One region of the Streptococcus sp. 20925_1_44 genome, then DNA from elsewhere that is predicted to be linked to it. Evidence: predicted binding sites of a transcription regulator. Region 1 holds the regulator's gene; the other holds the start of a gene.
The links. Region 1 encodes NrdR, which represses ribonucleotide reductase genes. Its sites were predicted from a motif close to ACACNATATATNGTGT; they were not measured.
Positions count from the first base shown of each region.

Region 2: a site for NrdR is predicted at 3,427-3,442, ahead of nrdD (anaerobic ribonucleoside-triphosphate reductase). Genes of this name have one in related genera too.

Region 1 covers NZ_JAPVZQ010000003.1:228,915-235,127, reverse strand. The annotation lists gene dnaI (primosomal protein DnaI) at 1-42, opposite strand, end outside; gene O3643_RS05515 (DNA helicase) at 43-1,212, opposite strand; gene nrdR (transcriptional regulator NrdR) at 1,213-1,686, opposite strand; gene O3643_RS05505 (GntR family transcriptional regulator) at 1,829-2,194, shown strand; gene O3643_RS05500 (ABC transporter ATP-binding protein) at 2,198-2,893, shown strand; gene O3643_RS05495 (hypothetical protein) at 2,909-3,673, shown strand; gene O3643_RS05490 (LrgB family protein) at 3,743-4,438, opposite strand; gene O3643_RS05485 (CidA/LrgA family protein) at 4,435-4,809, opposite strand; gene O3643_RS05480 (MarR family winged helix-turn-helix transcriptional regulator) at 4,990-5,370, shown strand; gene O3643_RS05475 (DUF4649 family protein) at 5,467-5,667, shown strand; gene trxA (thioredoxin) at 5,703-6,017, shown strand.
Region 2 covers NZ_JAPVZQ010000005.1:87,267-93,479, forward strand. The annotation lists gene mnmG (tRNA uridine-5-carboxymethylaminomethyl(34) synthesis enzyme MnmG) at 1-1,561, shown strand, start outside; gene O3643_RS07260 (hypothetical protein) at 1,649-1,783, shown strand; gene O3643_RS07265 (damage-inducible protein CinA) at 1,828-3,381, shown strand; gene nrdD (anaerobic ribonucleoside-triphosphate reductase) at 3,507-5,714, shown strand; gene O3643_RS07275 (hypothetical protein) at 5,726-5,866, shown strand; gene O3643_RS07280 (GNAT family N-acetyltransferase) at 5,905-6,213, shown strand, end outside.

The sequences.
Region 1 (6,213 bases):
ACGGCTGGGATGACCTTTAAGCACATCTCCTACACTTTCCATCTAGTCTCCTCCTTTTCCTAATCGATCTAACATTTCTTTTTTCTTACGTTCTAACTCCAAACGAGTTTCTTCGCTGGTTTCATTTTTATATTCTGGATTACTCCATTTAGGAACATTAGTTTTTGCTGGGCTTGTATTGGCCGATTTTTGTTCTTGCCCCTTTTTATTCTTCTCTCTGATTCGAAGCACAGCTTCTTCAGCAGAACGAATCTTGTTATAAGAGTAATCATTAGCCACTTTCATGGCATATTTTTCATTGAGATTGGCCGAGTCAACCTTATTGAAGGTCAAAAGTATAACAACATTAATAACTTCATCAAGCAGTCCCAAATCCGCCATCTGTTTTAACAAATCGCGTTCGGCTTGGATAATTCCAGCATTTCGGGTTTGTTTGATCCCCGCTAAAAATTGCAGGGCAGTTTTACTTTTAGCTTCTCGGATAATGGTCGCTTCTTGGGGACTAAAGTCCGATGCAACAGACTCTTGCGCTAATTTTTCACGCATGCGCTTGACAGAAATAACTTGTGAAACAGCTGTTCCTTTAGCTAGTTGATAGGTTTCAAACCAGGTCCATTTTTTCTCATCAGCAATTTTAAATAACTCCAAGACATCTGACTGTTCATCTTGGAAACGGAGATTATCTCTCGCCATGAGCTGACGAAAATGCTCCAAATCAAAATCATTTTTAAAATCAGCTGTTACTGGTGTCTCATCATGACTAGCCAAGTCTTCTATCTCTGGAAAGGCCTGACTCAAAGGAACAGTCAAAGGCTCTCCACTTGCCTGCTCTTGGCGCAAATCAGAAACTGCTGGCTCACCGATTTTTTTCTCCAATAAGGTACGATAAACCGTATGACGCAAGAAATCTGAGCTAGAAAGCGTTGGATGAATAGCAAGTTCATAGCCGTCACCCTTTTGATAGAGGGTCACCAAATTGAAGGCTGATAAGATTTTAAAAGCCTTTAACAGCCTATCCATCCCAAAATTGAGATGATTGAGGATAGCTGCAAACAGGTGTTCTTTTTGTCCATCATCCCAAAAAGCTAAGGTATAAAGGTAAAGACTCAGCGCATCCTGACCGATAATCGGAAGGTAGCACTGCACCAAAGTTGTGGGATCTTGCGACACCCGATTATTCTTTAGAAAAGAAAAACGATCATTAGGCTTCATTTATTTTTCCTTTTTCTTCTTTGAAGATTGCGTAATTTGTTTGAGAAGATTTTCGAGCTCACTCACATCTTTAAAGCTACGATAGACACTGGCGAAACGAACGTAAGTGATTTCATCCAGTTCAGCCAATTCTTCCATGACCAGAGAACCAATATCTTCACTTTGAATTTCATTATCATTGCGACTGAGGAGTTTTTGTTCGATACGATTGACCACCATGCCAATCTCATCACTAGACACCGGACGTTTTTGAGCCGAACGAATAATCCCGTTAAAGATTTTATCTCTGGAGAACTGCTCCCGTGTGCCATCCTTCTTGACCACAACCAGCGTTCTTTCTTCTACACGTTCATAGGTCGTAAAACGATGCTGACATTCTTCACACTCACGTCTTCTTCTAATCGTATTTCCTTCTTCAGCCTGACGGCTATCGATAACACTTGATTTAGTAGCGCCACATTTTGGACAACGCATGCCTTCCCCTCCTTGTCGTTTTCTTTTCATTATACCATTTTTTAAGCAATTCCCAAAATAATTCTCCTTTTGGCTTGACAAGTTTTTTGTTTAGTTGTATTATTTAAGTGATACAAAAAGAAATTGTTGAAAGGAGACCGTGATGCCCTGGACATTTGATAACAACAAACCCATTTATTTGCAGATAATGGATAAGATCAAACTGCAAATCGTTTCTCATAAACTAGAACCCAACCAACAACTGCCAACTGTCAGAGAACTGGCTAGCGAGGCTGGCGTCAATCCTAATACCATCCAACGTGCCCTATCAGACCTAGAAAGAGAAGGCTTCGTTTACACCAAGCGGACTGCAGGGCGTTTTGTCACCGAGGATTTGGACCTAATCCTCCAATCCCGGAAGCAACTTTCTGAAGAACAGTTGCAACAGTTTGTAACAGGCATGGTAGAATTTGGCTATAAAAAAGAAGAACTACCTACTGTTTTAAGAGATTATATTGAAGGAGTTTAGACTATGACCTTGTTAACGTTTGAAAATGTTTCAAAATTCTATGGAGCAAGCCCTGCTCTTCAAAATGTTTCCCTTGAAATCCCGGCAGGGAAGATTGTGGGTCTCCTCGGCCCAAACGGTTCCGGAAAAACAACCCTGATTAAACTAATCAACGGTTTACTCCAACCAGAGCAAGGGCGTATCCTCATCAATGGCATGGAACCAAGCCCAGCAACTAAGGCTATCGTTTCTTATCTACCTGATACGACCTATCTCAACGAGCAAATGAAGGTCAAAGAAGCTCTTACTTTTTTCAAGACCTTCTATAAAGATTTCAATCTGGATCGTGCTCAAGGTCTTCTTCGTGACCTTGGTATCGATGAGAATAGCCGTTTCAAGAAACTCTCAAAAGGGAACAAAGAAAAAGTTCAGTTGATTCTTGTCATGAGTCGTGATGCTCGTCTATACGTCCTTGACGAACCAATCGGTGGTGTCGATCCCGCAGCTCGTGACTACATCTTGAACACCATCATCAACAACTACTCTCCAACTTCGACTGTCTTGATTTCAACTCACTTGATTTCGGACATCGAACCAATCTTGGATGAGATTATCTTCCTCAAGGACGGAAAAGTCGTCCGTCAAGGAAATGTGGATGATATTCGTTACGAGTCAGGTGAATCAATTGACCAGCTCTTCCGTCACGAATTCAAAGCCTAGTTAAAGGAGATTATTATGTTTTGGAATTTAGTTCGTTATGAATTTAAAAATGTTAACAAGTGGTATTTAGCCCTCTATGGTGCTGTGATCATCCTTTCTGCCCTTATCGGGGTACAGACACAATCCTTAATCAAACTACCTGAAAAAAATCTATCTGTTCTACTTGTTTTTCTATCTACTGTCTTTGGTAGTTTGATGGTTACACTTGTGATTTCAACTATCTTCTTGATTATTAAACGATTCAAAGGAAGTGTCTATGACCGACAAGGCTATCTGACTTTAACCTTGCCAGTTTCTGAACACCATATCATCACAGCCAAACTAATCGGTGCTTTTATCTGGTCGATGTTTAGCACTGCTGTCTTACTCCTATGTATCTATATTATCCTACTGTCAACAAATTCTTATGAAGTTCAACTTTCTACTCTTCTATCATTTGTTGGAGAACATTTTACAGGCTTTGGTCTTACTGTCTTATCCTTCCTGCTTAGTACAATTTCAGGGATCCTCTGCATTTACTTGGCCATATCCATCGGACAACTTTTCAATGAATATCGTACAGCACTCGCTGTTGCAGCCTACATTGGTATCCGAATCGTCATTGGAGTTATAGAAGTCTTCTTCAATACCAGTGCTAACTTCTATGTCAATTCACTTGTAGGATTTAATGATAATTTCTATATGGGAGCAAGCGTAAGCATTGTTGAAGAACTCATTTTCATAGCTATCTTTTATCTCGGAACCTACTATATCTTAAAGAACAAAGTAAACTTACAATAATGAATGAAGCCCCTAGCAAATAAAGCTAGGGGCTTCTTTTTACACAAAGAAATATAACATTCTTATTTCTCAACTCAATATCAAACCTGCTACGATGGGACTTACAAATACATAGAGAATACCGGTGACACCGATGGCTAGTCCTCCCATAGCACCTGCAACTGGTCCATAGCGAAAGGCTGTTCCAGTCCCAACTGCGTGACCAGTTCCTCCAAGAGCAAGACCAGCAGCTACTGGGTCGTCAATCTTGAGCCATTTTAAAAGTGTTGGTCCAATAACACTAGTCAAAATGCCAGTTGCTACCACAACTACCAAGGTGATCGTCGCTATCCCTTGTAGCTTATCCGTAATTCCAACTGCCATGGCCGTCGTTACAGACTTTGGGAAAAGCGAAATCGCCAAGAAGAAATCCATGCCGAAAAATTTTGCAACTAAAGCTGTAAAAACTGTATTTACAACAACAGCAAGGAAACTACTGAGTAGAATACTTCTAACATGGTGTTTCATGAGGTGAAAACTCTTATAAAGAGGAATTCCTAAAGCTACTGTTGAGGGAACAATCAAGTTATTGAGGTAGACCCCGCCTTGATAATAGGCAACATAAGAAATACCAGTCAGTTTTAGAAAAACAATGATAAATAAAGTTGCTAGCAGCAAGGGAGTGGTCAGAGGATGAGGGTACCGTCTAAAGATAATCATGCCTCCAAGATAAGCCAAAATAGACAAGGCTATCCCAAAAAGTGGATTGGATACAAATTCGCTCATTTGGCACCTCTTTCTTCGTAATCACCTTCATAACGCTTTTTGATAAACTGAACTACAAGCGCAATCAAGATAATATTGATAACTGCTGCAAAAAAGACAATCAAGACAATGGGCAATAAATAGGGAGCAATCACATCAAATTTCTCCATAATCCCAACTGCAGGAGGTAGAAAGAGGATAGTCATATTAGCTAGGAGAAAATTCCCAACCATGTTGACATGACGTACCCGCAACCACTTGAACTGCAAGGCTAAAAATAAAATAATTAAACCGATAATGCTTCCAGGAATAGGCAAATGGAAAAAGCTAGAGATTCCCTCACCAATCAGAGAAATGACAAAGAGAATCATTAACTGAACATATAATTTCATCGTTTACTCCACAAATAGACTTTCTGCATACCAGTTTACTCTTTTTTCAGAAAATTTCAAGGAAATACACAAGAAACATCCTTCTTGCTATCTATTCCAAAAAGTTGTATACTAATTGCGTGCGCAAGCATCTCAGATAGGCAAATCTGTTTATAACTACCATATAGAAAGGAGATTGATATGACTTACTTAGAAAAATGGTTTGACTTCAACCGCCGACAAGTAGAGCTAGAAGCTCTTTTAGAGCAAACGATTGCTGAGCAGAGTGACCAAAGTCTAACGCTCAAAGAATTCTATCTCTTGCACTTTTTAAATCAGGCTCAAGAAAAATCTTTGAGACAGATTGACCTGCCTGATAAACTCCATCTGAGTCCAAGTGCTGTATCACGAATGGTGGCACGCCTAGAAGCCAAAAATTGTGCTTTACTTAGTCGGAGATGTTGTGACCAGGATAAGCGAGCTAGTTTTATCTGCCTCACTAAGGAGGGTCAGACAACTCTTGCCTATCTACAAAAAGCTGTAGAAGAAAGCCTTGAAACAAAAGCAAGTTGGCTTTCCTAAAATTTTTACAAAAAAACTTGCGTGCGCAAGCAATTTTCTTGACATTCCTTTTTCCAAGGAGTAAAATGAAGATATGATTTAGCAAAGGAGAATCCTATGATTGAAATCACTTATCTTGATGCCAGCAAGCAAGAGAGAACCATGAGCTTCGAGTCATACGAAGAATTTGAACGTTCTCAACATGCCTGCCTGATTGGTGTCGCAGACTACTACCCTGTCCAAAAAGTAACCTACAAGGGACATGATTTGGACTACCATGGGACTTATGGAGATGTTTTCTTCTATCTCATGAAATAAGATTTAAGCCAATATAATTAAAAAGGAGAAATACTATGGCAAAAGCAATTACAGATGCAACATTTGAACAAGAAACTAAAGACGGATTGGTCTTGGTAGACTTCTGGGCTACTTGGTGTGGTCCATGTCGTATGCAAGGTCCAATCTTGGACAAATTGTCTGAAGAACTTTCAGAAGATGTCTTGAAGATTGTTAAAATGGACGTTGATGAAAATCCAAACACAGCTCGTGCATTTGGTATCATGTCTATCCCTACTCTTCTCTTCAAGAAAGATGGACAAGTTGTTAAACAAGTGGCTGGTGTCCACACTGCAGAACAAATCAAAGCCATCGTTGCTGAATTAAGCTAATCAAAAAAGAGACCAAATGCATTCATTTGGTCTCTTTTTTCTTGCCCTTTGCCATTTTTCAAAAAATATGCTAGACTGTAACTAGAATATTACGATGTTTGGGACATGCCATCGCTAAAAAAAACCTTTACTTGGTATTTTTTAGCTCCCTCTGGGGAGCTTTTTGCGTGCTCTGAACATTTCCCATTTTGGAAGG
Region 2 (6,213 bases), on a different contig from region 1:
TCTTACCCTTCGTCAAACCATGATTGATGAGATTTTGGTGGAAGATGATAAGGTTGTCGGTGTTCGTACTGCTACTCATCAGGAATATGCTGCCAAGTCTGTTATCGTGACCACAGGGACAGCCCTTCGTGGGGAAATTATCATCGGAGATCTCAAGTACTCATCAGGGCCAAACCACAGCCTAGCTTCTATTAACCTAGCTGATAATCTCAAGGAACTTGGACTTGAAATCGGTCGTTTCAAGACAGGAACACCTCCACGTGTCAAGGCTTCCTCTATCAACTATGATGTGACAGAGATTCAGCCAGGAGATGAAACGCCAAATCACTTCTCTTACACTTCACGTGATGAAGATTATGTTAAAGACCAAGTGCCGTGCTGGTTGACCTATACCAATGGTACCAGTCATGAGATTATCCAAAACAACCTCCATCGTGCGCCTATGTTTACAGGTGTGGTTAAGGGAGTGGGACCTCGTTACTGTCCGTCGATTGAGGACAAGATTGTGCGTTTTGCGGACAAGGAACGCCACCAGCTTTTCCTTGAGCCAGAAGGACGAAACACAGAAGAAGTTTATGTCCAAGGACTTTCAACCAGTCTTCCTGAGGATGTCCAACGTGACTTGGTTCATTCCATCAAAGGTTTGGAAAATGCAGAGATGATGCGAACTGGTTATGCTATCGAGTACGACATGGTCTTGCCTCATCAATTGCGTGCGACTCTGGAAACCAAGAAAATCTCAGGACTTTTCACTGCTGGCCAGACAAATGGAACGTCTGGATATGAAGAAGCTGCTGGTCAAGGGATTATCGCGGGTATCAACGCAGCGCTGAAAATCCAAGGTAAGCCGGAGTTAATTCTAAAACGAAGCGACGGTTATATCGGAGTGATGATTGATGACTTGGTAACCAAGGGGACCATTGAACCTTACCGTCTCTTGACCAGTCGTGCAGAATACCGACTCATCCTCCGTCATGACAATGCCGATATGCGTTTGACTGAGATGGGGCGCGAGATTGGGCTTGTTGACGATGAACGTTGGGCTCGTTTTGAAATCAAGAAAAATCAATTTGAAAATGAAATGAAGCGTTTAGACAGCATCAAACTCAAGCCAGTCAAGGAAACAAATGCTAAAGTTGAGGAGATGGGCTTCAAGCCATTGACAGATGCAGTGACAGCCAAGGAATTCCTTCGTCGCCCAGAAGTCTCTTACCAAGATGTGGTGGCTTTCATCGGACCTGCTGCTGAAGAGTTAGATGACAAGATTATCGAATTGATTGAAACAGAAATCAAGTACGAAGGCTATATCTCAAAAGCCATGGATCAGGTTGCCAAGATGAAACGCATGGAAGAAAAACGGATTCCAGCGAATATTGACTGGGATGATATTGACTCTATCGCGACTGAAGCTCGCCAGAAGTTCAAGCTCATCAATCCAGAAACCATCGGCCAAGCTAGCCGTATTTCAGGTGTAAACCCAGCAGATATTTCCATTCTTATGGTGTATTTAGAAGGTAAAAATCGAAGCATTTCTAAAAACTTAGAAAAGAAAGCTGACTAAAAATAAAAAGCTGAATTCTCTATTGAGGGATTCAGCTTTTTTAGTTTTTTCTTCATTTTTCGAATTAAGAGAAAAGGAGAAATGACTATGCTGACAGTAGAAGAAAAAAATTTTTTAGACCGCTATAAAAGAGTTTCATATCATCGTTTTTATGAGATTGAACGCTTTGTTACCTTGTCTGAAAAGTTGAGCGAACGTCCGCCAAAGGCTGACAAGAACTAGACTTTTTGATATACTAGAACAAATTAAAATATAGGAGAGAGCGAATGAACGTATATGGCAGATTAGAAGACGAACCAACTCCAACTTGGATGGGAAGTCAGTATGCTCCAGTAGAAAATGAGGAGCAACTCGAGGTTGAAACTCGTCAGCCTGCCCGCTTACCATTTTTGAATATCCTCTTTTTGAGTACTCTAGTGGTCCTTGTGTCCGTAATTTTACCCTTCTTCTTAGGGTTAATAAGTCCGGAGCAGTCTCAGGATTTTTATATTGGATGGGCTATGCATCAGAGCGGAGATATTTACACAGATTATTTTGGAACTAGTGGTCTCCTCTATTACTTTTTACAGTATTTAACCAAGGGCAGTATTTTGTTTGCTGTTTTTAATTGGTTGGCCTTAGTAGGCGCGGGATTCTTTCTTTTCCGTTCGGCTTACAATCTGACAGAACAAAACAAGCAATCGCAACAAGTGTTGACGGTCTTTTATGTCCTGGCTAGTGCTCTTAGTTTTGGTGGGGGATATGCAACTATTCTAGCCCTCCCATTCTTGTTCTATGCCTTGAGTTTAGTAACAACTTATTTGTCAGAACCAAGTCATGACAAAGGATTTATCCGGATTGGAGCTAGCTTGGCTCTAGCATTTTTCTTTGCACCCTTGGTCACAGCTTTGTATGGATTTGTTTTGTTTTTTGCTCTAACAGCTTTTAATGTCGGTCGCAATAAGTTGAATCATGGTCTCTATCAATTTTTTGCAGCGGGCCTTGGTTTTTCAATCTTCTTTTATCCAATTGGATACTACACAGCTTATAAAGGCAGTTTCGGAAATGCCATTAGTCAAATCCTTTATCCATTAGATAGTTTAAACTTTACGTCTAACTCGGGATTACTCGACAATATCCTCTTTTATGGATTGTTAGCAATTGCTCTTGGAGCATTGACGCTAGCATTTACAGGTCTCTTCCAATCTAAACCGTTGAAACAGTCGGTCTTATCAATCTCTGCTTCAATAGCTGTCATTTTGGTATTGATTTTAGAGATTTTTTCTACAGATCTTATCAATGGTAGTCGTATGATTGAGTTCCTTCCTTTCTTATCGCTTCTTTTGCTGACACGAATTCCAACAGAGAAAGCGGAAGGAGAGAATCGCCGTAGACGATCTAGAGAAGAAACTTCGGTATGGGGAGCTTTTGTAAAAGGAAATGTCTATCTACCAATCTTAGCTCTTGCTTACCTATTCTTAGCACCTGTAGTATCACGATATTTACTTCATGCAGAACAATACCAAGAACGTACAGCCATCGAAACTAAGGTCAAAGGGGAAACGCAAGCTACAGATCGTATCTATGTTTGGGATAATCTGACAAGTAGTTATAAGGCTAGTGAACGTTTAGCTGCGAGTCAGTTGCTTTCGCCTAGATTGCATACAGGACTTGGTGAAAATCGTACCAAACTTGTTAATGATCTGAGAGATAATCAACCAAAGATGATTGTAGTGAATACAAAAACAAGTCTATGGACAGAAGTTGAGCAGCTCTTAGCTGAAAATTATCAAGCGGTTCAAAGTGAATTCAAAGATTTTAAACTCTATAAATTAAAATAAAAACTATCAATATCTTGTGTAATTTTAAAAAAATTTTATTTTTTGACACAAGATATTGATTTTTATTTTTTTAGTGATATAATACTTTTTAGAATCAATATTATATTTAAGAAAAGGGTATGGATATGATTGTATTGGAAGAGAAGGCTGTCCCTGATCCGACTTTATTTGTCGAAAAACGCGACGGCAGACGTGTAATTTTTGATGTAGACAAGATTGACAAAGCGCTTCATAAGGCTGCTGAAAAGGTTATGGATGTAACTCCTTTGGTTGAAAAACGACTTAGTACCCTAGTTGAACGTATCGTCGAAGAGATTCATAGCCGTTTCCCACAAGGTGTAAAAATCTATGAAATCCAAAACATCGTAGAGCACGAATTGTTGGAAGCTAAAGAATACGCCTTGGCCGAGGAGTACATCACCTATCGAACTCAAAGGGATTTTGAGCGCTCAAAAGCGACAGATATCAACTTTAGTATTCATAAACTTCTCAATAAAGATCAGGCGGTTGTCAATGAAAATGCCAATAAGGATAGTGATGTTTTTAATACCCAGCGTGATTTGACGGCAGGGATTGTTGGGAAATCCATCGGACTTCAAATGCTTCCTAAACATGTGGCTAATGCCCATCAAAAAGGGGATATCCACTATCATGATTTGGACTACAGTCCCTATACCCCTATGACCAACTGCTGTTTGATTGATTTCAAGGGCATGTTGGAAAATGGTTTTAAGATTGGGAATGCTGAGGTAGAGAGTCCCAAGTCTATCCAAACTGCGACAGCGCAGATTTCACAAATCATCGCAAACGTCGCATCTAGCCAGTATGGGGGCTGTTCAGCAGACCGTATTGATGAAGTCTTGGCTCCTTATGCAGAGAAAAATTATCAAAAACACCTTAAAGATGCAGAGGAATGGGTCCTACCTGACAAGCGCCAAGAATACGCCTGGAAGAAAACTCAAAAAGACATCTACGATGCCATGCAATCTCTAGAGTACGAGATCAACACCCTCTTTACCTCAAACGGGCAAACGCCATTTACTTCCCTTGGTTTTGGTCTAGGAACCAGTCGTTTTGAACGTGAAATTCAAAAGGCAATCCTGAACATTCGTATCAAGGGGCTTGGTTCAGAACACCGTACAGCCATCTTTCCTAAACTCATCTTTACTCTTAAAAGAGGTCTTAACTTAGAGGAAGGCTCTCCTAACTACGACATCAAGCAGTTGGCTCTTGAGTGTGCAACTAAGCGCATGTACCCGGATGTCTTGTCTTATGATAAGATTGTCGAGTTGACTGGTTCTTTCAAAGTTCCGATGGGATGCCGTTCATTCCTTCAAGGATGGAAGGATGAAAATGGAGTAGAAGTCAATTCGGGTCGTATGAACCTAGGGGTCGTGACAGTCAATCTTCCTCGTATTGCTCTTGAGTCCGAAGGCGACCTGAACAAGTTTTGGGAAATCTTCAATGAGCGCATGAATATCGCGGAAGATGCTTTGGTTTACCGTGTGGAAAGAACCAAGGAAGCCACTCCAGCTAATGCACCAATTCTTTATCAGTATGGAGCCTTCGGACGTCGTCTTGGAAAAGAAGAAAGTGTTGATCAACTCTTTAAGAATCGTCGTGCAACTATTTCTCTGGGCTATATTGGCTTGTACGAGGTAGCGACAGTCTTCTTTGGTAATCATTGGGAAAATAATCCAGAAGCCAAAGAGTTCACCCTTGATATTATTCGCGATATGAAACGTCGAGTAGAAGAATGGTCTGACCAATATGGTTACCATTTCTCTATCTATTCAACGCCGTCTGAAAGTTTGACAGACCGTTTCTGTCGCTTGGATACGGAGAAATTCGGCTCTATTCCAGACATTACTGATAAAGAATACTACACAAATTCCTTCCATTATGATGTCCGCAAAAATCCAACACCTTTTGAAAAATTGGACTTTGAGAAAGTCTACCCAGAAGCGGGTGCATCTGGTGGCTTTATCCACTACTGCGAGTACCCAGTTCTCCAACAAAATCCAAAGGCTTTGGAAGCTGTTTGGGATTATGCTTATGACCGTGTAGGTTATCTCGGAACCAATACTCCGATTGACCGTTGCTACAAGTGTGATTTTGAAGGAGATTTTGAACCGACAGAGAGAGGATTTGCTTGTCCTAACTGTGGAAATAATGATCCTAAAACAGTAGATGTGGTTAAACGAACTTGTGGTTATTTAGGGAATCCTCAAGCACGTCCGATGGTTAATGGACGCCACAAGGAAATTGCTGCGCGTGTCAAACACATGAACGGTTCTACTATTAAAATAGCAGGACATGAAGTAAGAAATTAGAAAGAAATAGCATGGGAAAATATCAATTAGATGATAAAGGCAAGGCCTTGGTTCAACGATTCCACGAGAAACATTCAAAGGGTGGAGTCAATAAAAAAGACAGAGTAGCTAGCCTTAGAGAACAGTTTTTAAACAAAAATAAGAAAAAGTGAGAGTTGCCTCTCGCTTTTCTTATAGCGGGGAGGGGAATATGGAACTACGCAGACCAAGATTAGCAGATAAAGAAACAGTTTTAGAGATGATGGCAGAGTTTGAAAAAAGCCAATCAGCCCACGATGGCGGATTCTGGGATGCTGAGAATTTTGTTTATGAAGAGTGGTTAGAAAGTAATCAGGATCAGGAAATGGGGATTGATCTGCCTGAAGGGTGGGTGCCTGCTATTCAATTAGTCGCTTTTGCAAAAGATGGACAAGCCGTAGGGTTCCTCAATCTGAGATTGCGTCTTAGTGACTATTTGCTGGAGGTAGGTGGCCACATTGGCTACTCCATTCGTCCATCT